One region of the Streptosporangium sp. NPDC020072 genome, then DNA from elsewhere that is predicted to be linked to it. Evidence: predicted binding sites of a transcription regulator. Region 1 holds the regulator's gene; each other region holds the start of a gene.

Region 1 (9,457 bases):
GCCCCCGACATCGAGCTGATCTTCGCCCCCGTGCCCTTCATCGACCACGGGCTCACCCGGCCGCCCGCGCACGGCCTGACCATCGCCTCCATCCTCCTGCGGCCGGAGAGCAGGGGGCGGATCTTCCTCCAGGGGCGTGACGTGGCCATCGACCCCGCCTATCTCACCGCGGAGGCCGACCTCAGGAGACAGGTCGCCGGACTGAGAAAGGCCAAGGAACTGTTCGCGACCTCGGCGCTCCTGCCGTTCGCGGGGGCCCCCATGGACCCGTACCGGGGGGCCGACAGCGAGGAGGAGCTCATCGGCTGGATCCGTGAACGCAGCGAGACCCTCTACCACCCGGTCGGGACCTGCCGCATGGGCGAGGACGCGGACGCGGTGGTCGACCCGAGCCTGCGGGTTCGCGGGATCGAGGGGCTGCGCGTGGCCGACGCGTCGGTCATGCCGGTGATCAACCGGGGCCACACCCACGCCCCCACCGTCATGATCGCGGAAAAGGCCGCCGAACTGATCGCCGGAGGTTCGTGACCCCCGGAGGTCCTTTTCGATTCACGGGGGATTCTGCGGGGAATCCCGGCCCACACCATGGGGCAGGTGTTAGGTTCCGCCATGGGATCGAGTCGTGACTCCCGGTGTGCGCGCGTGTGTTCTCCGTGATCGAAGCATCCGGCCTTCACGATCCGTACGGTCCCGTTCAGCACTCTTCGAACGGAAAGTCACATGACAGGATCGGCAAATGGGGAGCTGGGGTGACCGTCTCACTGTCGGACATCGACCTCTCGAAAATCTCCTTCTGGGAGCGTCCGATGGCCGAGCGGGAGGAGGCCTTCGCGTTGCTGCGCGCCCAGCCCGCCCCGATGAGGTTCACCGAACCCGACATCAGCTTCGCCCTGCCGGGGACGGGCTACTACGCGCTGGTGAGGCACGCCGACATCGTCGAGGCCAGCCGCAACCCCGAGATCTTCTCCTCGGCACGCGGGGCGACGGCCATCCACGACCTGAGTCCCGAGTTCGGCGAGTACTTCGGATCGATGATCAACATGGACGATCCCCGGCACGCCAGGCTCCGCCGGATCGTCTCACGGGCCTTCACCCCCAGGATGATCGGTGGCTTCGAGGCCGACGTGCGCGCCGAGGCCACCAGGATCGTGGACGACCTGATCGTCAAGGGGCCGGGCTGTGACTTCGTCACCGAGGTCGCGACGAGGCTGCCCCTGAAGATCATCTGCGACATGATGGGCATCGGCGCCGAGCACTACCAGACGGTGTTCGACGCCTCGAACGTCATCCTGTCCGGTGGCGACCCCGAGTTCATCGAGGACGTCAGCCGTGCCGCCGAGCTGCTCCTCAGCGCGGGACAGTGCCTGCAGGACCTCGTCGTCTCCCTGGCGGCCGAGGGCGGTGGCCCGCTGATCACCTCGCTGACCAGCGCCGACATCGACGGCGAGAAGCTCACCGTGCGTGAACTCGGCTCGTTCTTCATCCTGCTGGTCGTGGCGGGCAACGAGACCACCCGCAACGCCATCTCCCACGGCCTGAAGCTGTTCACCGACAACCCCGAGCAGCGCGCGCTGCTCCTCGACGACCTCGAAGGCCGCCTGCCCGGCGCGGTCGAGGAGATCCTCCGGCTGGCCTCACCGGTGGCCTGGATGCGCCGCACCCTCACCCGCGACCACGAGATGAACGGCCACCTCTACCGCGAGGGAGACAAGGTGCTGCTCTACTACTGGGCGGCCAACCGTGACGAGGCCGTCTTCACCGACCCGCTGCGCTTCGACATCCGGCGCGCGGGCGGCCCCCACGTGGCCTTCGGCGGCCCGGGACCGCACTTCTGCCTGGGCGCGCACCTGGCCCGCAGGGAGATCTCCGTGATGTTCCGTGAGCTGTTCACCCGGCTTCCGCACATTCGCTCCGTCGGCGAGCCGGTCCGGCTGCGCTCCAGCTTCATCAACGGCATCAAGCACCTTGAGTGCGACTTCTGAGACCGGACGCGGGTCCTAAGAGGAGAGCGCCTTGATCGAGGTGAAGACGGTGTTGATGTCCGGCAGCAGCTCCTTCTTGCTGTCGGGCACCGACATGTAGACGATCGAGGGAAGGTCGGCGCCGGTGCTCACGGCCGCCACGACCATGGTGGTCTTGGTGTCGCCCGTGGTGATCTCGTAGGCGGACAGCTGTCCGGGCAGGCCGTTGACGGTCAGGGACTGCTGGGCGGTCTTGCGGGCGGTGTTGTCCTCGGGGAAGAACTTCTTGCGCGCCGAGGCGGCCACCGCGTTGGTCACGGGGGAGAGATTCTCCGGTGAGGTGTACTTGTCCTTCAGCCGGGACGGGAGCACCCCCGACATCAGCTGGGCGAACTGTGTCCTACCGGCGGAGTCGGTGCCCGCGGCGACGTACTGGCGGGTGGTGAAACCGTAGACCGTGGGCACGGTCCTGCGCTGGTCCTCCCGCCACTCTCCGCCCAGCCGTGTCACACTGATCGCCGCCGCCTGGTCGGCCAGGGTGCCCGAGACCGGCGACGCCTTGCCGGGGAAACGCGGAAGACGGCCGAGCGTCTGGGACTTCGGCGGCTTCTTGGACGTGGCGGAGGGCTTGGCGCTGGGAGCGGGGTCCGCCTCGTTCGTCGCGGCGAGCGGACCGGCCATGAACGCCCACAGCAGCGCGCCGACCAGCGCGATCACCACCGACCCGACCAGCGCGAAGACCCAGACCGGCCTGCCCTGCTCGTCGAAGTCGTCCTCGTTCCCCATGGCCTGGTAGTTGTCGCCGAAGACCGTGTCCCACAGCTCCTGCTGACGTTCGGGCGGCGGGGTCTTCGGGCCGCTGATCTGGCCCGCGGTGACGAAACGCCTGTTGGGGTCGGACGGGTCCTGGCTCAGGTGGTGACCGGGCTGCCCGGGGTGGCCGAACTCATGCTGCCCCGGCTGCCCCGGGTATGCCGGTTGTCCCGGTTGCCCGAAGGGCTGAGCCTGCGGCGGGAGCGGAAGGTCGGCCGGATGCCGTGTCGCGGACGCGTCGTAGGCGGGCGCCGTCAGCGGGTCGTTCAGGGGGTTGTTCGGCGGGCCGCTCAACGGGTCGACCGGCGGGGCGTTGCGGGGGGCGTTGAGCGGGTCGTTCAGCGGATCGGCGCGCGGGGTGGGCTCGGGCGCGGTCGTCGCGGCGAGGGCCCAGACGGCGGGGTTGTTCGGCACCCCGAAGCTGCCCCGGGCTGCGTCCTCGCCGAAGGGCGCGCCGTCACGGCTCGGCTCCTCCTGAGGAGGGGTCGACCACGTGTGCGACAGCGGGTCCCGCACGGTTCCCTCGGCCGCGGAGGGCGGCCACACGGGGTTGTCCCCGGGCACGGCCGACGGCCACGCGGTTGCCCCGGGCGCCGGGTCTCCCGCGGGCGCGGTGGGCCCCGCGGCCGGAGCGGCGGGTGGCCACCCGGTGTTCTCGGCGGAGGCGGACGGCCAGGCGGAGCCGTTCGCCTGGGCCGTCGGCGGCCACACGGCGTTGTCCTGCGGCGCGGCGGACGGCCAGGAGGCGTTTGCGGTGGCGGGCGGCTGCGCGGCGTCGTCCTGTGGGGTGGTGGCGGACGGCCACCCGGTGTTCTCGGCGGTGGCGGGCGGCCACACCGGGTTGTCGGCGGGTGCCGCCTCCGCCGGGGGCTGCGGGTCCCACCGGGGCTCGGCACTCACGGGAGCGGCCTCGGGAAGCTGGCCTCCGTATCCGCCGGCCAGGTCGGGGTCCGGCCTGAGGGCGTCCTTCGGCTGCGGGGTGAACGCGTCGCTCCAACTGGTCGTGGCGCTGGAGGCGGGGCGGTCCCGCGGATCGGCGGGCGCCGTACGGGCTGCCTGGTCCCACCCGGTCCCCGCCGGGGAGTTCCAGCCGGACGCCGGATCGGTGACGGGAGGCTGGGTGGGGACGCCCTGCCGGGGGGTCTCCATGTCGTCGGGCGCGCCCCCCGAAGGGGAGGCCAGCGCCTGGTCCCAGCCGCCGCCGAGAGTCGCGGAGCCGTTGGAGGACCCGCTGGGAGCCCCGTTGGGGGTCTGGGACGGCGTCGGCTGGCTCCAGCCGTATTCGGGCGTGCTCGCCCCCGCCTGCTCCCAACCGGCGCCCGGCTGTCCCTGGCCGTCGGCGGGCGAGGCCGGCTCCTCATGGGGGAGGGGAAGTCGTGGCGACGAGGCGCCGAAGGAGTCGTTCGCCCAGCCGGACGTCGTCTCCGCCGCCTCCGGCCACGCCGGAGGCAGGTGGGGCTGGCTGGGCTGCTCCGGGGCCATGGCTTCCTTACCTTCCGCACGGGTGCCCGAATTATGGGTATTCGGCATGGTCTCACGGGAGGCAGGGATGTTCGCAGGGAAACCGGAGAACGCCCCCCTGAACTGGAGTCCTGTGGGGTCGGTCGGTGGATCCTGCATCGGCAGGCCGGCCTCCAAGGGATCCGGGCCCTGCCCCGGCTCGACTGAGTGTGCCACGGTGAGAAGAGTAAACTGACGGGACATGCGAGGTCACAACGGATGTGTCCCCATCAGGTCTCGGCCCGCTCCAGGCACGTGATTGCTCTTATTGTGCTGGATCGCCGGACGGGCGTCCTCCGTTTACCGTGATCCAATTCGTTTCCCCAGGCCACGAATACGGCTTGCGGACTGCGATAGTCTTGCCGTATGCGTGCCGCGACCCTGCTGCTTACCGGGCCGCATCGGCCTTCTCGGCGTTAGACGCCCGCCGGTGCGGCTGCCCTTCGCATGAGCGGAGGGTTTTTCTATTGGGCCGGACGGGTCAGATCATCGCAGCAGACGTATACCGAGGGAAGATTGACGTGAGCGAGCGAGCCGACGTGAACAGCGACGAGCAGCACTACGATCCGCAGGCACTGCAGGTCAAGTGGCAGCGGCGGTGGGAGGAACTGGACCCGTTCCACGCCTCCGACGACCCCGCGGACCCGCGTGAGCGTCGCTACATGCTCGACATGTTCTCCTACCCCTCGGGCGACCTGCACATGGGTCACGCCGAGGCCTTCGCCATCGGTGACATCGTGTCGCGCTACTGGTTCCAGCGCGGCTACAACGTGCTGCACCCGATCGGCTGGGACTCCTTCGGCCTGCCCGCGGAGAACGCCGCCATCAAGCGTGACGCGCACCCGGCCGAGTGGACCTACGCCAACATCGAGACCCAGGCGGCCTCCTACAAGCGTTACGCGGTCTCCTTCGACTGGTCCCGCCGCCTGCACACCAGCGACGCCACCTACTACCGGTGGACGCAGTGGCTGTTCCTGCGCTTCTTCGAACGCGGCCTGGCCTACCGCAAGGGCGGCCTGGTCAACTGGTGCCCCAACGACCAGACCGTGCTGGCCAACGAGCAGGTCGTCGGAGGCAGGTGCGAGCGCTGTGGCGCCGAGGTCGTCCGCAGGGAGCTGACCCAGTGGTACTTCAAGATCACTGACTACGCCGACCGGCTGCTGGACGACATGGCCCAGCTGGAGGGCGGCTGGCCCGAGCGCGTGCTGACCATGCAGCGCAACTGGATCGGCAGGTCCGAGGGCGCGGACGTCAACTTCGTGATCGAGGGTCGCGACGAGCCGGTCACGGTCTACACCACCCGCCCCGACACGCTGTACGGCGCGACCTTCTTCGTCGTCGCCCCGGACGCCCCGCTGGCCGAGGAGATCGTCTCCGACGAGCAGCGGAAGGCCTTCGAGACCTACCGGGCCGAGGTCGCCAAGCTGTCCGACATCGACCGGCTGTCCACCGAGAAGGAGAAGACCGGCGTCTTCCTGGGCCGCTACGCGATCAACCCGGTCAACGGCGAGCGCATGCCGGTCTGGGCGGCCGACTACGTGCTGTCCGACTACGGCCACGGCGCCATCATGGCGGTTCCCGCCCACGACCAGCGCGACCTCGACTTCGCCCGCGCCTTCGACCTGCCGGTGCGGGTCGTCGTCCACACCGGCATGGCCGACCCGGGGGAGACCGGGATCGCCACCGCGGGTGAGGGCACCCTGGTCAACTCGGGGCCGCTGGACGGCCTGTCCAAGGCCGAGGCCATCCACAGGATCATCGAGGTGCTGGCCGGGCGCGGGACCGGCAGGGCGGCGGTCAACTTCCGCCTGCGTGACTGGCTGCTGTCCCGCCAGCGTTTCTGGGGCTGCCCGATCCCGATCATCCACTGCGCGGACTGCGGCGAGGTCCCGGTCCCCGACGACCAGCTGCCCGTCACCCTGCCCGACATGCGTGGTGAGGCGCTGGCGCCCAAGGGTGTCTCCCCGCTGGCCTCGGCCGAGGACTGGGTCAACGTCTCCTGCCCCAAGTGCGGCGGAGCCGCCAAGCGTGACACCGACACGATGGACACCTTCGTCGACTCCTCGTGGTACTACCTGCGTTACGTGGATCCGACCTACCTGGACGGTCCCTTCGACGTGGAGAAGGTCCGCAGGTGGGGGCCGATCGACCAGTACGTCGGCGGTGTCGAGCACGCGGTGCTGCACCTGCTGTACTCGCGTTTCTTCACCAAGGTCCTGCACGACATGGGCATGCTCGACTTCACCGAGCCCTTCCTGCGCCTGCTGAACCAGGGGCAGGTCATCAACCAGGGCAAGGCGATGTCGAAGTCGCTGGGCAACGGGGTCGACCTGGGCCAGCAGATCGACACCTACGGCGTCGACGCGGTCAGGCTGACCGTGCTGTTCGCCGGCCCGCCCGAGGACGACATCGACTGGGCCGACGTCTCCCCGGCCGCGTCGCAGAAGTTCCTGGCCAGGGCCTTCCGCGTCATGGCCGAGGCCGGTGCGGGCTCCGCGCCCGGCGCCGACTTCTCCACCGGTGACCTGGAGCTGCGCAAGGTCGTCCACCGGACCGTGGACGAGGTCACCAAGCTGCTCGACTCGTACCGCTTCAACGTCGCGATCGCCAGGATGATGGAGCTGACGACCGCCGCCAGGAGGGCCATCGACTCGGGCCCCGGTGCCGCCGACCCGGCGGTGCGCGAGGCCGCGGAGACCCTGGCGGTCATGCTGTCCCTGGTCGCGCCGTACGCGGCGGAGGAGGGCTGGGAGCGGCTGGGGCACCCCGCCTCCGTCGCGACCGCCGGGTGGCCGGTCGCGGAGGCGGCGCTGCTGGTGCAGGAGACCGTCACCTGCGTCGTACAGGTCGCGGGCAAGGTCCGTGACCGTCTGGAGGTCTCCCCGGAGATCTCCGATGCTGACCTGGAGGCACTGGCGCTGGCGTCGGAGAAGGTGCAGGCCTTCCTGTCCGGCGCGCCCCGCAAGGTCATCGTCAGGGCCCCCAAGCTGGTCAACATCGTTCCCTGACCGTGAACGCAGAAAGGAGTGACCCTCGGTTTGAGGGTCACTCCTCGCGTTCCGGGAGAGATGCCGCCGGGGCGCCTCAGAGCTTGCGCAGCACCGCCACGACCTTGCCCAGGACGGTGGCCTCGTCACCGGGGATCGGGTCGTAGTTCGTGTTGTGCGGAACCAGCCAGACGTGGCCGTCCTTGCGCTTGAAGGTCTTGACCGTGGCCTCGCCGTCGATCATCGCGGCGACCACGTCGCCGTTGTCGGCGACGGGTTGCTGGCGGACGACCACCCAGTCGCCGTTGGCGATCGCGGCGTCGATCATGGAGTCGCCCGTGACCTGGAGCAGGAAGAGGGTGCCCTCGCCGACGAGCTGCTTGGGCAGGGCGAAGACGTCCTCCACGCTCTCTTCGGCGAGGATCGGGCCGCCGGCGGCGATCCGGCCGACGAGCGGCACGTAGGCCGCGGTCGGGCGGTTGACCGAGGTCTCCTCGGCGTTGGCGTCGGGGTCGACCCACAGCACCGGCTCGCCGGGCAGGCGCACCTCCAGGGCACGCGGGCGGTGCGGGTCACGGCGCAGGTAGCCCTTGCGCTGCAGGGCCGTCAGCTGGTGCGACACGCTGGAGGTGCTGGTCAGCTGCACCGCCTCGCCGATCTCGCGCATCGACGGCGGGTAGCCGCGCTGCTGCACCGAGTCGCGGATCACCTCAAGGATCTTGCGCTGCCTGGGGGTGAGGCCGAGGGAGTCACGCCTGCGCACCGCCAGGTCACTGACGGCCGCGCCGCTCTCGTCGCGCTCACTCATATGATCTCCTCGCTCCCGGTCTGTATTGGTTGCGTCGCACACAGCGACCGTACCTCCGCCGAAGATCATACTCAAACATTTGTTCGAATGGTCCTCGAAATCGGTGGCGGCGTGGTGTACAACATCGTACGGGAGTTCGATCGACATCGTGTTCGATTCGCCGATCTTTCTTCGACATGTGTTCGGCCAGGTCGAAGAGATGGGGGGCACCGTGAAGGCGGCCACGAGGACAACCAGGCCCACGTTGACGCTGGTCAGGGGCACCGGGGAGACGGCCGCCAAGGACGCGGGCCGTGGGGCGGCGGGGGGCGGGCGGCCCGTCGCGCGTCCCCGTGGGACCGCCGCGGGGCGTGCGGGCCGTACGGTTCCGGCGGTTGCGCGGAGGCGGGCCGTCGCCGGGGGGAGGGTGGCGCACGCGACCGTCCGGCGGAGGCGCGCCCCGGTCAGGCTGACCCGCAGGGGGAGGGTCGTGGCGGTCCTGGCGCTCGTGCTCCTCGTTCTGGCGGCCTTCTGGGCGGGTGCCCTCCTGGACGCGGCCCTCGCCTCCTAGAAGGCTTTCCGGGGCGCCTCGACAGGCCTCTGCGGGCCCTGTGGCCAGTGGGGATCCTGGGCGCTCCGAGGAGGGGCAGGCGGGGGCGCCGACGACGGAGCGTGACGACGCGCCCCGGGCTCACCCGATAATGGACCTCGGCGATCAGCCCGTTCGCACGCCCCGGGGAGGGGTGCCGCATGTCCGGACGGCGCCCGCGGGGCCGTACCGGAAGGGCGACACGCCCGGCTGACGCCCTTGAGCTGCGCTGATCGGCGACTTCGCTCGGCAGGCCCTTCCTAACTTGCGTTCATGGTCCGACACTCCTACGGTTGGACCACAACATCTAGTGGCTTCATCATTCCGCTCCACCATAGATTGTGTTTCTATTACCGCATCTCGACCATTCGAGGGCGTGCGTGAGCGTCTCCACACGGAGATCGCAGAGCCGGCGGAGCAACGCGAGGAAGATGAGCCGCTGGGCAAGTCAGGGAGGCGACACGCGTGCACTGTCCGTTCTGTCGTCATCCTGACACGCGGGTCATCGACAGCCGGTCGACCGAGGACGGCAGCGCCATCCGGCGCAGGCGCACCTGCCCGGAGTGCGGGCGCAGGTTCACCACGCAGGAGACGGTGTTGCTCATGGTGAGCAAACGCAGCGGGGTGACCGAGCCGTTCTTCAGGGACAAGGTGATCGCCGGTGTCCGGCGTGCGTGTCAGGGGCGCCCGGTGAGCGAGGACTCGCTGGCCCAGCTCGGCCAGCGGGTCGAGGAGAGCATCCGGGCGACCGGGGCCGCGGAGATCGCGGCCCACGAGGTCGGGCTGGCGATCCTGGGCCCGCTCCGCGAGCTCGACGAGG
Region 2 (9,457 bases), on a different contig from region 1:
GCTGCCGCTTACGCTGCGGCCTGATCAGCAGGAAGTAGAACACCACGACCATCAGCGCGATCATGATAAGGCTGGAGTAATTGCCGCCCATTGGGCCGCTCCTTCGGTTAAGGATGACCGGCCGGAGCCGGACGTCATGTGAGGCCACGCCGCGCTCAGCACGTCAGCCTACACAGCCAGCCAAGCCACGGAGTTTAGGCGAGCTGTTAGGAGCGCGGCAACGAGGTCACGTTCTGGCGCGCGGGGAAGTTCCCATTTTGATACGGTTGTCACCTTTTTGTGATCAACCCCGTGCGTTTTCTCACCGTAACTCAACGTCAGGACGCCGCGGGGTCATCCCCAAGATCATGCAGGTCAGGCCCCTGGCCGGGCATCGGCACCGCGCCGAAGGCTCCGGGAGGGGGCGTCAACCCCAGGTGGACCCAGGCCGCCGCGGTCGCGACGCGTCCGCGAGGGGTGCGGGCCAGCAGGCCCTGCCGTACCAGGAACGGCTCCGCGACCACCTCGACGGTCTCCGGTTCCTCCCCCACCGCGACCGCCAGTGTTGACAGACCGACGGGACCGCCACCGAACTTGCCGAGCAGGGCGCCCAGGACGGCGCGGTCGAGACGGTCGAGTCCCTCGGCGTCCACCTCGTAGAGGTTCAGCGCCGCGGCGGCGACGTCCCTGCTGATCACCCCGTCCGCCCGGACCTCGGCGAAGTCGCGCACCCGGCGCAGCAGCCGGTTGGCGATGCGGGGCGTGCCCCGGGAGCGCCCGGCGATCTCGTGTGCCGCGTCGCCCGGGAGACGCAGGCCGAGCAGCCGTGCCGAACGGTGCAACACCTGTTCGAGCTCGGCGGCCTCGTAGAAGTCCATGTGCGCGACGAAGCCGAACCTGTCACGCAGCGGTGCGGGCAGCAGGCCCGCCCTGGTGGTCGCCCCGACCAGGGTGAAGGGCGCCACCTCCAGCGGGATGGCGGTCGCGCCCGGCCCCTTGCCGACCACGATGTCGACGCGGAAGTCCTCCATCGCGAGGTAGAGCATCTCCTCGGCGGGACGGGCCATCCGGTGGATCTCGTCGATGAAGAGGACCTCTCCCTCGGAGAGGGTGGACAGGATCGCCGCGAGGTCACCCGCCCGTTCGAGGGCGGGCCCGGAGGTGAGCCTGAGCGGTGCGGAGAGCTCGGCCGCGATGATCATCGAGAGGGTCGTCTTGCCCAGACCGGGCGCGCCGCTCATCAGCACGTGGTCGGGGGGACGGTTGCGCCGCAACGCGCTGTGCAGCACCAGGGAGAGCTGCTCGCGCACCCGCGCCTGGCCGATGAACTCCTCAAGACGTTTGGGGCGCAGCGCGGCCTCGATCAGGCGCTCGTCACCCTCCATCTCGGGTGAGACCAGATCCCGTTCCGCGCTCACGTCGTCTCCGCCTTTCCTGTGCCCTGTCTCACCGGACGCTCAGCACGCGAAGCGCGGCCTTGAGCAGCACGGCGACCTGGGGAACCCTGCCCTGCGCGATCTCGGCGTCGGCCTGGACGGCCACCGTGGCGACCGCCTCGTCGGCGTCCCTGACCGAGTAGCCGAGACCGACCAGGCCCGAGTGCACCTGGTCGCGCCAGGGCGGGACTGCGGCGGTGCCGTCGAGCGCGGCGTTGACCGCCTCCTCCGGCGTGCCGAGCTTGTCCTTGAGGTCGACGATGATCCGCTGAGCACCTTTGGGGCCGACTCCGGGCACCCTGGTCAGCGCCTTGACGTCGGCGCTCGCCACCGCGATCCGCAGGGCGTTCGGCGTGTGCACGGCGAGCATGGCGAGGGCGACCTTGGGGCCGACCCCGTTGGCCGTCTGCAGCAGCTCGAAGACCAGACGCTCGTCGTCGGTGCCGAAGCCGAACAGTGTCAGGGAGTCCTCCCTGACCACGAGCGAGGTGGCCAGTCTGGCCTCCTCCCCCACCCGCAGCGCCGCCAGTGTGCCGGGTGTGCAGTGGACGAGCACGCCGATCCCGCCGACCTCGACCACCGCCCCCTCCGGCGCGATCGCGGCCACCCGTCCCCGCACCGAGGCGATCACTTCGTGCTTCCCTTCGAATATCCGGCCCTGCCCCCGCCGCGGAAGTAGGCGGCGGCGCTCGTGCCGGGAGCGGCGGCCTTCGCGACCGCCTCCGCGAGCCTGTTGCGCGCCCCGCCCCGCCACACGTGACAGATCGCGAGGGCGAGGGCGTCGGCGGCGTCGGCGGGCTTGGGCATCTCGTCCAGGCGCAGGAGCCTGGTCACCATCGTGCCGACCTGTCGTTTGTCGGCGGTGCCGCTGCCGGTGATCGCGGCCTTGACCTCGGAGGGCGTGTGCAACGCCACCGGCAGCCCCCGGCGGGAGGCGCACAGGATCGCCACCGCGGAGGCCTGCGCGGTGCCCATCACCGTCCTGAGGTTGTGCTGGGCGAAGACCCGCTCCACGGCGACCGCGTCCGGCTTGATCTCGTCGAGCCAGCTCTCGATGCCCGCCTCGATCGCCACGAGCCTCGCGCCGGTCTCGTCTTCCGCGGGGGTGCGCACGACCCCGACCTTGACCAGGGTCAGCGGCGCCCCCGGCCGTCCCTCGACCGCGCCGAGCCCGCACCGGGTCAGCCCGGGATCGACCCCCATCACCCGCAGTTCGGGCAACCGCACCGGCACGCCTCCACTCGCCGAACACCTGTTCGGTGCCAGACTCTACCGCCTGCGCGCACACGACGCACGGTTCCCGGGCAGGCACCCCTCAGAAGTGGTCCAGCATGTACGGCCTGGCGTGGAAGGCACCGTCCAGGGCGGCGTCGCCGTCCGCGGAACCGGTCAGTCCGCCGGTCCTGCGCAGGGTCGCGGCCGGAACCCCGCAGAACAGGGCGGAGAACGCCCCGGCCGTGAAGACGGGCAGAGCCGAGGGGAGGGTGCCCGCGGGCTCGGCCGTCGCCCGCCCTCCGGAGACGGACAGGTGCCAGGGCCCGGAGTTCTCCGGCCGCTGGGGGTCCTCGACCTGGATCACGGTGTCGAGGGTGACGCCGGGCGGGAAACCCCGCTCACGGATCGCCGCGGCCAGGTCGACGACGCGGAACATCCAGCGGGTCTGGCCCACCTCGTCCGTCGGGCGGTTCCCGATCAGCCAGAAGACGGGGTCGTCGGGGGCCACGACCGCGTGGACGGATCTGGCGATCGAGGCCGAGGAACCGACCAGGGACCACAGCGTCCGCGCGGTCGCCTCCGAGCCCGCGACCAGGACGGGAACCTCCAGGTCCTGGTCACGCCAGCGGTAGACGACGAGGCCGTCGTGCGCGAGATAGACGAAGTCGTCCCCCGTCGCCAGGCGCGCCCGCCAGACGTCGGCGTCCCAGCAGACGGGGCCGCAGGCGCGGGTGGCCAGGTGGACTCCCCGCAGGACCGAGACGACCCGCTCTGCGTCCTCCGGCCCGGCCCTGCGGACCTGGACCTGCTCGGTCCGCCTGATGGTCCGCAGCGCCTCGGCGGGCAGCACGGCGCGGTGCATGGCTCCGGCGTGCTCCCAGCCCAGCGATCGGTAGATGTGGGTGGTGGCCGGGTAGAGGGCGGAGACCGGGTGACCGAGGCCGGCGCAGCGCTCAAGGGTGGCCAGCATGATGGTCCGGCCTGCTCCCCCGCCCCTGTCCTCCGGGGCGACGGTCACCGAGGCGACGCCGCCGAGGGAGATCGGCCTGCCGTGCCAGTACTGGGTGAAGTCGTTGATCCGGCTCGTCGCGACCAGGCGGGCGCCGTCGAAGAGACCGAGATATCTCCCCGCTTCGAGTGCGGGGGTCACCATCCCGACCCACTGCCGCTGGACCGCCTCCGACACCGGTCCGAAGGCCCGCCTGCGATTGTCCGTCACCGCGTCGAGATCGTCCGCGGTCAGTTCACGTAGCTTCACAGCCACCCAACCTAGGCGGCGCGGTCCGGGCGGGGCGAATCGGTCGTCCCGCCCGGCACGACGGCCGTTCAGGCGTCGAGCTTCTCCAGGACGTCGTCGGAGACGTCGAAGTTGGCCCAGACGTTCTGGACGTCGTCGCTGTCCTCAAGGGCGTCGATCAGCCTGAAGACCTTGCGGGCGCCGTCCTCGTCGAGCGGGACGTTCATCGTCGGCACGAAGCTGGACTCGGCGGAGTCGTAGTCGATGCCGGACTCCTGCAGGGCCTTGCGGACCGGGACGAGGTCGGTGGCCTCGGAGACGACCTCGAACTGGTCGCCGAGGTCGTTGACCTCCTCGGCGCCGGCGTCGAGGACCGCGGTCAGCACGTCGTCCTCGCTCAGCGAGCCCTTGGGCACCAGCACGACGCCCTTGCGGTTGAACATGTAGGACACCGAACCCGGGTCGGCCAGCGAGCCGCCGTTGCGGGTCAGGGCGACGCGGACCTCGGAGGCGGCGCGGTTGCGGTTGTCGGTGAGGCACTCGATCAGCACCGCGACCCCACCGGGGGCGTAGCCCTCGTACATGATGGTCTGCCAGTCGGCGCCGCCCGCCTCAAGGCCGCCGCCACGCTTGCGCGCGCGCTCGATGTTGTCGATCGGGACCGAGCTCTTGCGCGCCTTGGTGATGGCGTCGTACAGCGTCGGGTTGCCGTCCGGGTCGGGGCCGCCGGTTCGGGCCGCGACCTCGATGTTCTTGATGAGCTTGGCGAACAGCTTGCCCCGCTTGGAGTCAAGCGCGGCCTTCTTGTGCTTCGTCGTCGCCCATTTGGAGTGGCCGGACATCGGCTAGAGCTCCCTCACCATGTCAACAAAATATGAATGCACACCGACATCCCCGGTAAGTTCCGGGTGGAAGGACGTGGCGAGCAGCGGTCCTTGGCGGACCGCGACGATCCTATCCCCAGCTTCGGCCCGAGCCAGCACTTCGACATCGGAACCGACAGATTCCACCCACGGGGCGCGAATGAAGATCGCCCGTATCGAGCCCCGGCCCGCGAAGTCGAGGTCCGCCTCGAAGGAGTCGACCTGCCGGCCGAAGGCGTTGCGGCGGACCACCATGTCGATGCCGCCGATGGTCTGCTGGCCCTCGATGCCGCCCTCGATCCGGTCGGCCAGCATGATCATGCCCGCGCACGAGCCGTAGGCGGGCATGCCGCCCTTGATCCTCATCCTGAGCGGTTCGAGGAGTTCGAAGGTCTCGGCGAGTTTCCACATCGTGGTCGACTCCCCGCCGGGGATGACCAGGCCGTCGACCGCCTCCAGTTCACCGGGGCGCCGTACGGCGACGGCCCTGGCACCCGCCGCCTCCAGTGCGCGCGTGTGCTCGCGCACGTCTCCCTGCAGGGCGAACACTCCGACGGTCGGGGCGATGCTCACAGTGGTCCTCTCCAAGGGCTCGGAACGCCCCTTCAGCGTATGGCCACTGTGCGCGTCGCCCCAAACCGGGTCAGGCCGGGGCAGAGGCATCCTGGAAGGTGTGGTCGACGTCGATCCGATCCAGGCTCCTCATGTGGTGGCGCCTGCCGTACAGGACGGCCATGCCCGCCAGGCAGCAGGCCGCGCCCAGGACGTACGGCACCGCGGGCCCGACCTCCTCGCCCAGCTTGGTGACGACGTAGGGCGCGAGCGCGCCGCCCATCCAGCGCACGAAGTTGTATCCGGCGGAGGCGACGGGCCTCGGCGCGTCGGAGACCTCCATGGCCGCCTCGGTGAACACGGTGTTGTTCAGGCCGATCGGCAGGCCGGACAGGATGACGAAGACGACGACGCCCGGGTGACTGCCCGCCTGCTGTGACAGGGCGATGCCCACCTGCAGCAGGGCGAGCGCCCCCAGCGAGAGGTGGAGCACGTTGACCGAGCCGATCCTGCGCTGCAGGGCGGGGGCGCCGAAGACCGAGGCCAGCGCGACGCAGACGCCCCACCCGAAGAAGACCGCGCCGATGCCGTACGGCGACATGCCGAGGATGAAGGGGGTGAAGGCCAGGACGGTGAAGAAGGCGAAGTTGTAGAAGAACGCGGTGAACGCCGTCGTCGACAGGCCGCCGTGGGCCAGGGCGCGCAGCGGGTCGGACAGGCGGGTGCGCGCGGCCGGTTCCGGCGTGGCCCTCAGCAGGGTCAGGACGAGGACGAACCCGACGGCCATGAGGGTCGCGGTGCCGAAGAAGGGGGCGCGCCAGTTCCAGTCGCCGAGGGCGGCGCCGACCAGTGGCCCCATGGAGATGCCCAGGCCCAGGGCCGCCTCGTACAGGACGATGGCCGCCTCCGCGCCTCCGCTGGCGGCGCCGACGATCACCGCGAGGGCGGTGGCGACGAACAGGGAGTTGCCCAGGCCCCACCCGGCGCGGAACCCGACGAGTTCGCCGACGCTGCCCGAGGTCCCGGACAGGGCGGCGAAGACGACCACCAGGGCCAGGCCGAGCAGCAGGGTGCGCTTGCCGCCGATCCTGCTGGAGACCCAGCCGGTGACGAGCATGGCCACCGCGGTGACCAGGAAGTAGCTGGTGAACAGCAGGGAGACCTGGCTCGGGCCCGCGTTCAGGCCCTTGGCGATGGAGGGCAGGATCGGATCGACCAGGCCGATGCCCATGAAGGCGACGACCGCGGCGAACGCGGTGGCCCAGACGGACATCGGCTGACGCAGGATTGCGCCGCCGCTCTGTGAGGACATGGAAGGCGCTCCTTGGGAGAAGGGGGACGGGTGGAGGGGCCGTCAGGGGCGGCCCAGTTTGGCCAGGGCGGGAAGCGCCGCGGCGACGGCCTCGCGTTCGGCCTGGGTGAGGGCGCCGAGCCGGTCGCTCAGGTAGGCGATCCTGGCGCGCCGTACGGCCACCAGTCGGGCGCGGCCCTCGTCGGTGAGCTCGACGGTGCGGACCCTGGCGTCGGCGGGGTCTGCGCCCCGCGCGACCAGTCCCGGCTCCTCAAGGCGGTTGATCTGCACGGTCATGGTCGGCAGCTGGACGCCGTGTTCCTCGGCCAGCTCGGTCATCCGGCGCGGGCCGTCCTGGAGTGAGCCGAGCACGGCGTACTGCTGGCTGGTGATCGGCTGCCCGGCCGCCGCGCGGCGCAGCAGCAGCACCAGGTGGCGCAGTTCCTTGGAGAGGTTCTCCGCGAGTTCATCCGTCGTCATAGTTAGTCAGTCTAACTTAGCCTGTCTAACTATTATTCCGGAAAAACGGGACGACGCCGGACATGCGTCGTCCCGTTGGGGGTTCAGGGGCGCCTGGTCTCCAGGTCGACGACCTTCTGGATGAGATCGGTCTCCGGTTCCGTGGGCATCCGGCTCGCCGCAGGCGCGGCCGGGCGCAGGTAGGTCTGCCGCACACCCGGCACCCGGTCCTCGACCACGAAGGTCGCCTTCACGTGAGCCTGCGCGCCGGCCTGCCGTACCTGCGGGAGCACCGTGAAGTCGGCGGTCAGCAGGTCGGGCTCGATCCGGGTGAGCACGTAACCTCGCTGGTTGTTGTAGAAGCGCAGGTGCGGGTTGATCCTGAGGAACGGCTGCGTCGCGGGGTCGGAGTCCGCGCCGTCGCCCCCGGTGGTGATGGAGGTCGTGACCAGCTCAGAGCCCACCGTGGGGGTGGTCGGGTCGTCGTAGTCGAGCTTGAGGTCGGCCGCCCAGTGCGCGTGCACGTCACCGGTGAGCACGACCGGGTTGCGCACCCCCGCGTCCACCCACCCCTGGGTGATCCGCCGCCGAGAGGCGACGTAGCCGTCCCAGGCGTCCTGACTGGTCACCTTGGCGGGCCCCGCGTCGCTGTCACGCTGGGCGAAGAAGACCTGCTGGCCGATGACGTCCCACCGCGCCCGCGAGCGGCGGAAGCCGTCGAGCAGCCAGCGTTCCTGGGTCTCCCCCGTGATCGAGCGCGCCGGGTCGGTCGCGGCCGGGCAGTCGCGGTAACCGTCTCCGCAGCCCTGGTCGTCGCGGTACTGCCGGGTGTCGAGCATGTGGAAGGTGGCCAGGGCGCCCCACCGGACACGCCGGTAGATCTGCATGTCGATCCCCCTGGGGATGGAGGTACGCCGCAGCGGCATGTTCTCATAGTAGGCGCGGAAGGCCGCGGCGCGCCGGGTGAGGAAACCCGGTTGCGGGATCTCCGGTTTCTCCGGCACCTCGTCGGCCCAGTTGTTGTCCAGTTCGTGGTCGTCCCAGACGACCAGCCAGGGCGCCGCCGCGTGCGCCGCCCGCAGGTCGGGATCGGTCTTGTACTGCGCGTGCCGCTGCCGGTAGTTCGCCAGCGTCTCGGTCTCCGGCCCCTCGTGGTCGCGGACGTTGCCGCCGGGGATGGTGTAGGTGTCGCGGGCGTACTCGTACTGGTAGTCGCCCAGGTGCAGGACGAGGTCGGGTTCCTCCTCGGCCAGGCGCCGGTAGGCGGTGAAGTGGCCGTGCTCGTACTGGGCGCACGAGACGAAGGCCATCGTCAGGCCCGTGCCGAGCGACAGGGGGTGCGGGGCGGTCCTGGCCCGTCCCATCGGCGACAGGTACGGCCCGGTCCTGAAGCGGTACCAGTACTCCCGGCCCGGCTCAAGGCCGTCCAGCTCGACGTGGACCGAGTGTCCCCACCGGCTGTCGGTGATCACCGTGCCCTGCCTGACCGTCCTGTGCCCGGCGTCGTCGCCGTAGACCTGCCACCGGACGGGGAAGGGCAGGTCGGGCATGCCGCCGAGGCCGTCCTCGGCCAGCGGCAGGGGGGCGAGCCTGGTCCAGATCACGAACCCGTCCGGGCTCGGATCGCCGGAGGCGACGCCGAGGGTGAAGGGGTCGGCGCGCGGCCTGCGGGCGGCGGGAACGGCCGCGGCGGCGGGGGCGGGGACGGGGACGTGCGCCGCCGCGAGGCCGGCGACGCCGGTGACGAGGAAGGAGCGTCGGCTGAGCCGGGACATGGGGCCCCTCGAAGGTCGTCGGACGTGGTCGCCCGCCAGCCTTACCGACGATCGTGACCTTCGAGTTAACGTTCCGGGTCATGAAAAAGGCGGCGTCCCGCAAAGACGCCGCCTTCTCGTGGTCCGCCGGGCGGTGCTCCAGCCGGCGGAACCGGTCCGGTCCTGATCGGCTACCAGCCGCGCTCCGCCAGGCGGTGCGGGACCGGGATGTCGTCGACGTTGATGCCGACCATCGCCTCGCCCAGGCCACGGGAGACCTTGGCGACGACGTCCGGGTCGTCGTAGAAGGTGGTGGCCTTGACGATCGCCGCGGCGCGCTGGGCCGGGTTGCCCGACTTGAAGATGCCGGAGCCGACGAACACGCCCTCCGCGCCGAGCTGCATCATCATCGCGGCGTCCGCCGGGGTGGCGATGCCGCCCGCGGTGAAGAGCACGACGGGCAGCTTGCCCGCCTTGGCGACCTCGACCACCAGCTCGTACGGCGCCTGCAGCTCCTTGGCGGCGACGTACAGCTCGTCCTCGGCCAGCGAGGACAGCCGCTTGATCTCACCGCGGATCTTGCGCATGTGCATGGTGGCGTTCGAGACGTCGCCGGTGCCCGCCTCACCCTTGGAGCGGATCATCGCCGCGCCCTCGGTGATGCGGCGCAG
Region 3 (9,457 bases), on a different contig from region 1:
ATGACGTAGTCGTCGCCGTCGCGGACCGCGCGCGTCGTCATCGCGGTGACGTCCGAGCCCGCCTCGTCCTCGGTGATCGCGTTGGCGCCGACCAGTTCGCCGGAGCACAGGCCGGGGAGCGTCGCCGCACGCAGCTCCGCGCCGCCGTGCTCGGCGATGGGCATCGCGCAGGCGAACAGGTGCGCCATGGTGGCGAAGACCAGCCCCATGTCCTGGCAGCCCCGGCCGAACGCCTCCACGGTCAGCGCCGTGTCCAGGAAGCCGAGTCCGCCGCCGCCGTACTCGGCGGGCACGGACAGGCCCGTCAGGCCCAGTGCCGCGCACCGCCCCCAGTCCTCACGGGTGAGGAACCCGTTCTCGGTCACCGGCCATGTACGTGTCTTTTCCCGGACCAGCTCGTATCGCTCCCGCTGGTCGGAATCCCAGGCGAAATCCACGCTCGGAAGCTTAGGATCGGCCGCTTTCCGCTGTCCTCATCATTCCAGCGGAAGCTTCTGCCCAGGAAACGAGAAAACGTGGGGAACAAGTCTGCCCACTCGTCCTTTCCGCCCCCCTACCAAATGAGGAGCCCACCTGTCCTCAGGGTGGCCGGGGAGAGGTGAAGTTCAATATTTGTCAGGAGGACAGTCAGGGCACCGCTTCGTAGTCTCATGCCGGTGGTCGTGCCCGGAGCGACGGCCACGGCGGTGTGATCGCCCGATGGGTCACCCATGAGACGGGAGCTGCGAATGAACGAGTCGGAGGTCTCCGACGTACTCCGCAAATACCTGCAGGAGAGAATCCTTGACACCTCGGACGTGGAGATCGAGCCGGAGACCCCGTTGCTCGAATGGGGAATTCTCAATTCGCTCACGACCACCCGGCTCGTCGGATTCATCAGGGAACAGTACGGGATCGAGATTCCCATGGAGGAGATGGTCGGTGGGAACTTCAAGGACCTGCGGAGCATCAGCGGTCTCGTCGTACGGCTCGGCAGCGAGTGAACGTGTACCGGTGTGCCCGTGAACGTGTCCACGAGGGGAAGGCCAATCATGTCTGACGTTGACTTCGACATCGCGATCATCGGAGGCGGTCCCGCGGGATCCACGATGGCCTCCTACCTGTCGCAGGCCGGGCTGTCCTGCGGCGTGTTCGAGGGCGCGATCTTCCCGCGCGAGCACGTGGGGGAGTCCCTGATCCCCGCGACCACCCCCGTGCTGTCCGACATCGGCGCGCTGCCGAAGATCGAGGCCGCGGGCTTCCCCAGGAAGTACGGCGCCGCCTGGACCTCGGCGATCGACGCGAAGATCCCCACCCTGGGCTTCGAGGTCTCCCACGGGTTCGGGACGGCCGAGATCGACTTCAGCGAGCGTGACCAGGCCGGGGTCAACCAGGACTACACCTACCACGTGGACCGCGGGCGGTTCGACCTGATCCTGCTGCAGCACGCCGAGTCGCTCGGCGCCAAGGTCTACGAGGGCATCCGGGTGCGCCGGGTCGACTTCTCCGAGCCCGAGCCCAAGCTGGTCTTCAGCATGGGCCGCAGGGAGACGGATGTGCGGGCGAGGATGGTGATCGACGCCAGCGGGCGCAACACCTTCCTCGGCAGGCAGCTCAAGCTCAAGGTCTCCGACCCGGTGTTCAACCAGTACGCGATCCACACCTGGTTCGACGGGCTCGACCGTGGCGCGCTGTCGGTCGACAAGGAGCAGAGCGACTACATCTTCGTCCACTTCCTGCCCATCACCGACACCTGGGTGTGGCAGATCCCCATCACCGAGACGATCACCAGCATCGGGGTCGTCACGCAGAAGAAGCACTTCAGCGAGGCCGGATCCGACTGGGAGACCTTCTTCTGGAGGTGCGTGGAGAGCCGCCCCGAGCTGGCCGAGGCGCTGCGCGCGAGCAAGCAGGTCAAGCCGTTCAAGCCGGAGGGCGACTACAGCTACGCCATGCGGGAGATCTGCGGCGACGGCTGGCTGATGATCGGCGACGCGGCCCGCTTCGTCGACCCGATCTTCTCCAGCGGCGTCAGCGTGGCCATGAACAGCGCCAGGATCGCCTCCTACGACATTCTCGCGGCGGCGGAGCGGGGTGACTTCACCAAGCCCTCCTTCGCGAACTACGAGGGCAAACTACGCAACGCCGTGAGCAACTGGTACGAGTTCATCTCCATCTACTACCGGCTCAACATCCTGTTCACGGCCTTCGTCGCCGACCCGAGATACCGCCTCGACGTGCTGAAGATGCTCCAGGGAGACGTCTACGACGGCGGCGAGCCGGTGGCTTTGACCAAAATGCGAGAGATCACCCGCCAGGTCGAGGAGAATCCTGATCATCTCTGGCACAAGCACCTCGGCACGCTGCGCGCCCCCAGCGCGGCGCCGCAGTTCTAGCCGCAGTTCCGAACGGAAGGACCGGGAGATCCGTGAAGAAGTTCATCCTGGCGGAGAACGACCTGCCCCAGCAGTGGTACAACATCCTGCCCGACCTGCCCGCCCCGCTGCCGCCGTACCTCAACCCCGTCACGCACGAGCCGCTGCGCCCTGAGGACCTCGCGCCGCTGCTGCCGCAGGCGGTGATCGAGCAGGAGTTCTCCCCGGAGCGCTGGATCGACATCCCCGAGCAGGTGCGGGACATCTACCGGATGTGGCGGCCGAGCCCCCTGGTGCGGGCCGACCGCCTGGAGAAGGCGCTGGACACCCCGGCGAAGATCTACTTCAAGTACGAGGGCGTCTCGCCCGCGGGATCGCACAAGCCCAACACCGCGATCCCGCAGGTCTACTACAACGCCAACGAGGGCGTGCGGCGGCTGACGACGGAGACCGGCGCGGGACAGTGGGGCTCGGCGCTGTCCTTCGCGGGCAGCCTGTTCGGCGTCGCCGTCACGGTCTACATGGTGCGCGCCTCCTACGAGCAGAAGCCCTACCGCCGCTCGCTCATGCACACCTGGGGCGCCGAGGTGTTCCCCTCCCCGACCAGCCGCACCCAGGCGGGCCGCGACATCCTCGCCAAGGACCCCGACTCGCCCGGCAGCCTGGGCATCGCCATCAGCGAGGCCGTCGAGGACGCCCTGGCCCACGACGACACGAAGTTCGCGCTCGGCTCGGCCATGAACCACGTGGTGCTGCACCAGACCGTCATCGGTCTTGAGGCCAAGCGCCAGCTGGAGATGGCGGGCGACTACCCCGACGTCGTGGTCGGGTGCGTCGGCGGGGGCTCCAACTTCTCCGGGCTGGTCTTCCCCTTCATGGCCGACCGGCTCTCCGGGGAACGGCCGGGGACCAGGTTCATCGCGGCCGAGCCGACCGCCTGCCCGACGCTCACCCGGGGCGCCTACACCTACGACTACCCCGACTCGGCCGGGCTCGGGCCGCTGCTGCCCATGCGCACCGTCGGCCACGACTTCATGCCCGCGCCCATCCACGCGGGCGGCCTGCGCTTCCACGGGGACGCCCCGACCCTGTGCGCGCTGCACGAGCAGGGCTACATCGAGGCCCGCGCCTACGAGCAGAACGAGGTGTTCGCCGAGGCCGTGCGGTTCGCCAGGAGCGAAGGGTTCATCATGGCGCCCGAGTCGTCGCACGCGCTGCGCGGCGCCGTGCAGGAGGCGCTCGCGGCCAAGGAGGAGGGGAGCGAGCGCACGATCCTGTTCGGTCTGTCCGGGCACGGCCACTTCGACCTGGGCGCCTTCGACGCCTACCTGGCGGGCCAGCTTGAGGACTACGCGATCCCCCAGGCCCAGCTGGACGAGGCGCTGAGCCGGCTGCCGAAGATCGCGACGACCTGAGATGGGCGGCGGCTGGATCGACGTGCACCACCACAGCTACCACCCGCCGCTGATCGCCGAGCTGCGCCGGAGAGGGGTGACGCACATGGCACCGGGCGTCCCCCTCCCCGAGTGGACGGTCGAGGACTCCCTCAGGGTGATGGACGCCAACGACGTCCGGGCGGCGATCCTGTCGATCCTGCTGCCGGACGCCGCGCTCGGCCAGGGCGCCGCCTCCCTGGTACGGCAGGCGAACGAGTGGTCGGCCGAGCTGGTGCGCGACTTCCCCGGCAGGTTCGGCGCCCTGGCCGTCCTGCCCATGCCCGACGTCGAGACGACCCTGGCGGAGATCGAGTACGCGCTCGACGTGCTCGGCCTCGACGGGGTCGTCATGAGCGCGAGCCAGGCCGACGGCCGTTACCTGGGCGATCCGGCGTTCGCCCCGGTCTTCGACGAACTCGACCGGCGCGGGGCCGTGGTCTTCGTCCACCCGAACCCGGCCTACCGGTGCGACTGCGCCGGCGGGCCCGGGTTCGCCGCCAAGGTCCCGCCGCCGCTGGTCGACTTCGTCATGGACACCACGCGGGCGGTCGCCGACCTGCTCTTCGGCGGCACCCTCGGCCGCTGCCGCGACATCCGGTTCGTCCTGGCCCACGCGGGCGGCACGGTGCCGTTCCTGGCCTGGCGGCTGGAACTGGCGGCGACCTGGGTACTGCCGGGGGCGGGCGGGCTGGACGTGGCGGGAGAACTGCGGCGGCTGTACTACGAGACGGCCCAGGCGGCCTCGCCCGCGACACTGGCCTGCCTGGCCGAGGTGACCGGCAGGGAGAACGTCCTGTTCGGCACGGACTTCCCGTTCATGCGGGACGCGGTCGTCTCCGGGACCCTGCGTCACCTGGCGGACGCCGGGGACATCCCCTTCCTGGACAACGCCCTGGCCCTGTTCCCCCGCCTGGCGGACAGGCTCGCGGCGGGAAGGGAAGGGGCCGCCGATGCCGCGCGCCTTTGAGGACTTCCACGTCGGGGACGTCTTCGAGCTGGGCAGCCAGAAGATCACCCACGAGGAGATCGTACGGTTCGCCCAGGCGTACGATCCGCAGCCCCGTCACCTCGACCACGAGGACCTCATCGCCAGCGGCTGGCACGTGACGGCGACGTTCATGAGGCTCTACACGGAGGGGGTACTGCTGCACGCCGAGGCGGAGGTCTCCCCGGGCGTGGACGAGCTGCGCTGGCTGCGGCCGGTCAGACCGGGGGACGTCCTGACCGGCCGGGTGACGGTCGTCGGGCTCGCGGCCTCCCTGTCCAGGCCCGACTGCGGGATCCTCCAGCAGCGCGGGGAGTTCCTCGACGACCGGGAACGGCCCGTCATGCGGATCATGATCTACGGCCTGATGCGCAGACGCCAGGCCGCGAACCCCTAGCCGTCTCAGACCACGACCTGTACGGCGGGCGCGGGCCCGTGCCTGGCGATCTCCGACCAGGCACGGGCGAGCCGGTGGACGAGTTCGTCGAGGATCTCGGGGGAGAAGGTGAAGGGCAGCCTGATGTGGTTGGTGTGCCCGCCGTCCGGGTCCATCACGGCTCCGGGCACCACGTCGACGCCGTGCCGTACGGCGACCTGGGCGAAGGCCATGGCGTCGACACCGGGCAGCTCGACCCACAGGGCGCCGCCGCCGTCGGGGCGACGCCAGCGCCAGCTCGGCAGCCGGTCCCGCAGCAGGGCGTCGATGTGGTCGAGCTGCAGGCCGAGCTCCTTGGCCCGTTCGGCGAGGATCCGGTCGAGGCGGGGCATCAGCCTGGCCGCGAGGGCCTGGTCGATCACCGGGCTGCCGATGTCGGCGAGGACCTTGCGCCGGGAGAGCCGCTGCACGATCTCGGCGGGCCCGCGGACCCACCCGATGCGCAGGCCGCCCCAGACGGCCTTGGCGAGCGAGCCGAGCGAGAGCATCTCCGTGCCGGGCGGCGCGTAGGCCGCGAGCGGCGCGGGTACGGCCCCCGGTTCCGCGTGGTAGGTCATGTAGGCGTTGTCCTCAAGGACGGGCACTTCGTGCTCGGCGGCCAGTTCCGCGATCCTGCGCCTGCGCGCCGCCGACATGAGCACCCCGGTCGGGTTGTGGTAGGTCGGCATGAGATAGAGGAGCGAGGGTTTGCGCTCCCGCAACATGGCGCCGAGCGTGTGGATCTCAGGCCCCTCCTCGTCGAGCGGTACGGTCACCAGGCGCGCCCCGGCGGAGCGGAACACGTCCAGGCAACCGGGCCAGTTGGGCGACTCGACCAGCACCGTCGCCCCCTGGCTGACGTACAGCTCGGTCACCAGGACCAGGCCCTGGTGCGCGCCCGTCGTCACCACGATCTCGTCGTGCGCGGTCGGCAGGCCGTTCCTCGTCAGGTAACCCGCGATCGCCTCACGCAGCTCAGGAAGCCCGGAGGGATGGTAGCCGGGCCCGGAAAGCAGGTCGTCCAGGTCGTCGCGGACCAGCTCGCGCAGCGCGACGGCCAGCTCGGGCGCAGCCCCGCCCGCCGCGACCGCGACGGAGATCAGCTCGCCGGGGCCGTCGATCAGCCGCTGGAAGATGGTCATCGCGGTGCCACCGGGCACCCGCCCGTCGGCGGTCGGCCTGCGCACCTTGACGTCCGAGGCGATCCTGGTGCCGCTTCCCTGCCGGCTCGACAGCAGGCCCGCGCCCCGCAGCTCCTGGTAGGCCGCGACCACGGTCGCCCTGCTCACCTGGAGCGCGTCGGCCAGCCCGCGCTCGGAGGGCAGCCGGTCGTCGGGGAGGAGCAGGCCGTCCTCGACGGCCTGCGCCAGCGCGTCCGCGAGCTTGCGATAGAGAGGGCCTCGGCCCGACGCCCAGTCACCGAGAAGCGCGACGATGTCACGCTCGGTGGAAATACGGTCCATTTTTCCCTCTACTGGATCTGGCCACTTGTGCCAAGGGTGCCAAGAATGGACGCAGTGGGCAATGGAAGTGGACTGGAAAATGACCAATTTTCTCTTTTTCCTGGCCGCGGCCGTGTTCCTGGCCGTGGTTGTGCCGCGTTTCGGCGCGGACACCCGTGACGGCCGGGACTGGAAACCCGCCGATCCCTATCCGCCGGAGCGCGCGGTCGTCACCGCCGTAACCGGCAGGCAGACCGGGCGGGCGCGGGCCGGACGACGTACGCCACGGCGGAGGGCGACGGAGGTAAGGGCGTCCGGCCCGCGCGGGACGGTCGGCGTGCGTCACCCGTAGGTTCTCCGGCCCCCCGGGCGGCGGCGTTTCGCCGTGCGCGGATCAGGGGCCGGGGTCGGGGGCGCTCAGCAGCCGGTCGAGGGACTCCGCGGTCCCGCGGGGGTCCCCTGCCTTCTCCCGGCCGTCGGGGGACCACAGGAAGAGCCATCCGTCTCCGGCCGGGGTGGCGAAGACGATCGTCTGTCTCAGGCTCTCCGGATGCCACACCCACAGCACCGGGTCGTCCCCGCCGACCATGCGGCTGGCCAGCCCCTGCCGCGACAGCTCGGCGGACAGAGACCCAAGGTAGGTCAGGCGTTGCTGGCTGAACGTGCTGGTCACGTCGGCACCTCAGAGTCGGCTGCCCCCAGGATCGCCCCAGGTCAGCCCCCTGACAACAGGCATGGGGGAATTCTCGGAAATATCGCCTTCCGGATGGGGTGGGTCGTCCCGCACGCCCCGGAACATGCGCTGTCGTCCGGCCTCGCTCGAACAGTCGTCCGGCCTCGCTCGAACAGTCGTTCGGCTATATTGGACGCGCTGACGCTCCTCGGCGTGCTCTCCGGAAAATGTCGGTGGCACCCCGTAGCTTTCTGGCAACCGATCCAACCCGCGACCCTCCAGGGGGGCTCCCATGGCAGCTAACGACCGCGAGAAGGCGCTTGAGACCGCCCTCGCCCAGATCGAGCGGCAGTTCGGCAAGGGCTCCGTCATGCGACTCGGTGACGAGGCACGTGCGCCCATCGAGGTGATCCCGACCAGTTCCATCGCGCTCGACGTCGCCCTCGGCATCGGCGGTTTCCCGAGGGGCCGCATCATCGAGGTCTACGGTCCCGAGTCCTCCGGTAAGACCACGGTCGCCCTGCACGCCGTGGCCAACGCCCAGCGGGCCGGCGGCATCGCGGCCTTCATCGACGCCGAGCACGCCCTCGACCCCGAGTACGCCAAGAAGCTCGGTGTCGACACCGACGCGCTGCTGGTCTCCCAGCCCGACACCGGTGAGCAGGCGCTCGAGATCGCCGACATGCTGATCCGTTCCGGCGCCATCGACCTGCTGGTCATCGACTCGGTCGCGGCCCTGGTGCCGAAGGCCGAGATCGAGGGCGAGATGGGCGACAGCCACGTCGGCCTCCAGGCCCGCCTGATGTCCCAGGCGCTGCGCAAGGTCGCGGGCGCGCTCAACAACACCGGCACCACCGCGATCTTCATCAACCAGCTCCGCGAGAAGATCGGCGTCATGTTCGGCTCGCCCGAGACCACGACCGGTGGAAAGGCGCTGAAGTTCTACGCCTCGGTCCGTCTCGACATCCGCCGCATCGAGACGCTGAAGGACGGCACCGAGGCGGTCGGCAACCGCACCCGGGTGAAGGTCGTCAAGAACAAGATGGCTCCGCCCTTCCGCGTGGCCGACTTCGACATCCTCTACGGCGTCGGCATCTCCCGCGAGGGCGGCCTGATCGACATGGGTGTCGAGCACGGCTTCGTCCGCAAGTCCGGCGCTTGGTACACCTACGAGGGCGACCAGCTCGGCCAGGGTAAGGAGAACGCCCGTAACTTCCTGAAGAACCACCCCGACATCGCCAACGAGATCGAGAAGAAGATCAAGGAGAAGCTCGGCATCGGCCCCCGCCTGGACAGCCCGGCCACCCCGCCGCCCGCCGCTCCGGCCCCCGCCGCCTCCTCCGGCCGTGGCTCCAAGGCCTCGACCCCCAAGCCGGGCGACGCCTGATCCGGCTGACCGATGACGACGGGACCTGATTCCGGTCCGGCGGGTGAGGCCGGGCCGCGAGACTGGGGTGCCTGGCCCGACTCGGAGGACACCCGGCGGGACCGGCGCGGCCGGGGCTCCTCCCGGGGCACGCGTGCCCAGGGGAGGCGCGCCAGGCGCGCGGGGGAGGGGGACGGTCTCCTGCCCGACGGTCCGGCCGAGGGGTCGGTGGCGGCCCGGGGGCCCGACGCCGATCCGCAGGCGGTGGCGCGGGCGATCTGCCTGCGGCTGCTGACCATGGCGCCGCGCACTCGGGCCCAGCTCGCCGAGGCGCTCCAGCGGCGCGAGGTGCCGCAGGAGGCCGCCGAGGCGGTGCTGGAGCGTTTCTCCGAGGTCGGTCTCATCGACGACGAGGCGTTCGCCGAGGCGTGGGTGAGCTCCCGTCACACGGGGCGGGGGCTGGCCAGGAAGGCGCTCGCCTCGGAGCTGCGCCACCGAGGGGTCGACGAGGACATCGTCAAGGACGCGGTCGAACGGCTCGACCCCGAGCGGGAGGCCGAGACGGCACGCGCCCTGGTCACGCGCAGACTGTCCTCGACCCGTGGTCTGGATCCCGCGGTCAGGACCCGCAGGCTGGCGGGCATGCTCGCCAGAAAGGGCTACGGCCCCGGGCTGGCCTTCCGGGTGATCCGTGAGGCTTTGGAGAGCGAGGAGGCGGACAATTTCCCCTCCTCACCCTCTTCCATGGACGAACACGACTATTCAGAGGATTGACCCGGGAGCCGG

Evidence for each region. Region 1 encodes LexA, which represses DNA repair genes until DNA is damaged. Its sites were predicted from a motif close to TCGAACANNTGTTCGA; they were not measured.
Region 2: the regulator LexA is predicted to act here: its motif matches at 2,660-2,675, upstream of ruvC (crossover junction endodeoxyribonuclease RuvC).
Region 3: the regulator LexA is predicted to act here: its motif matches at 7,474-7,489, upstream of recA (recombinase RecA).

What each region holds. Positions count from the first base shown of each region.
Region 1 covers NZ_JBEYAB010000022.1:29,271-38,727, forward strand. Annotated here, with positions in the region: gene ABZ470_RS38355 (GMC family oxidoreductase N-terminal domain-containing protein) at 1-528, shown strand, start outside; gene ABZ470_RS38360 (cytochrome P450) at 807-1,982, shown strand; gene ABZ470_RS38365 (hypothetical protein) at 1,998-4,256, opposite strand; gene leuS (leucine--tRNA ligase) at 4,796-7,282, shown strand; gene lexA (transcriptional repressor LexA) at 7,359-8,069, opposite strand; gene ABZ470_RS38380 (hypothetical protein) at 8,269-8,619, shown strand; gene nrdR (transcriptional regulator NrdR) at 9,103-9,457, shown strand, end outside.
Region 2 covers NZ_JBEYAB010000005.1:50,182-59,638, forward strand. Annotated here, with positions in the region: gene yajC (preprotein translocase subunit YajC) at 1-91, opposite strand, end outside; gene ruvB (Holliday junction branch migration DNA helicase RuvB) at 318-1,364, opposite strand; gene ruvA (Holliday junction branch migration protein RuvA) at 1,426-2,046, opposite strand; gene ruvC (crossover junction endodeoxyribonuclease RuvC) at 2,043-2,627, opposite strand; gene ABZ470_RS12675 (GNAT family N-acetyltransferase) at 2,731-3,888, opposite strand; gene ABZ470_RS12680 (YebC/PmpR family DNA-binding transcriptional regulator) at 3,957-4,709, opposite strand; gene pdxT (pyridoxal 5'-phosphate synthase glutaminase subunit PdxT) at 4,713-5,303, opposite strand; gene ABZ470_RS12690 (MFS transporter) at 5,374-6,594, opposite strand; gene ABZ470_RS12695 (MarR family transcriptional regulator) at 6,637-7,053, opposite strand; gene ABZ470_RS12700 (alkaline phosphatase D family protein) at 7,137-8,807, opposite strand; gene pdxS (pyridoxal 5'-phosphate synthase lyase subunit PdxS) at 8,978-9,457, opposite strand, start outside.
Region 3 covers NZ_JBEYAB010000003.1:459,166-468,622, reverse strand. Annotated here, with positions in the region: gene ABZ470_RS08595 (acyl-CoA dehydrogenase family protein) at 1-437, opposite strand, end outside; gene ABZ470_RS08590 (acyl carrier protein) at 729-983, shown strand; gene ABZ470_RS08585 (NAD(P)/FAD-dependent oxidoreductase) at 1,032-2,375, shown strand; gene ABZ470_RS08580 (TrpB-like pyridoxal phosphate-dependent enzyme) at 2,408-3,769, shown strand; gene ABZ470_RS08575 (amidohydrolase family protein) at 3,771-4,757, shown strand; gene ABZ470_RS08570 (MaoC/PaaZ C-terminal domain-containing protein) at 4,741-5,172, shown strand; gene ABZ470_RS08565 (PLP-dependent aminotransferase family protein) at 5,178-6,653, opposite strand; gene ABZ470_RS08560 (hypothetical protein) at 6,733-6,984, shown strand; gene ABZ470_RS08555 (hypothetical protein) at 7,027-7,305, opposite strand; gene recA (recombinase RecA) at 7,598-8,692, shown strand; gene recX (recombination regulator RecX) at 8,705-9,445, shown strand.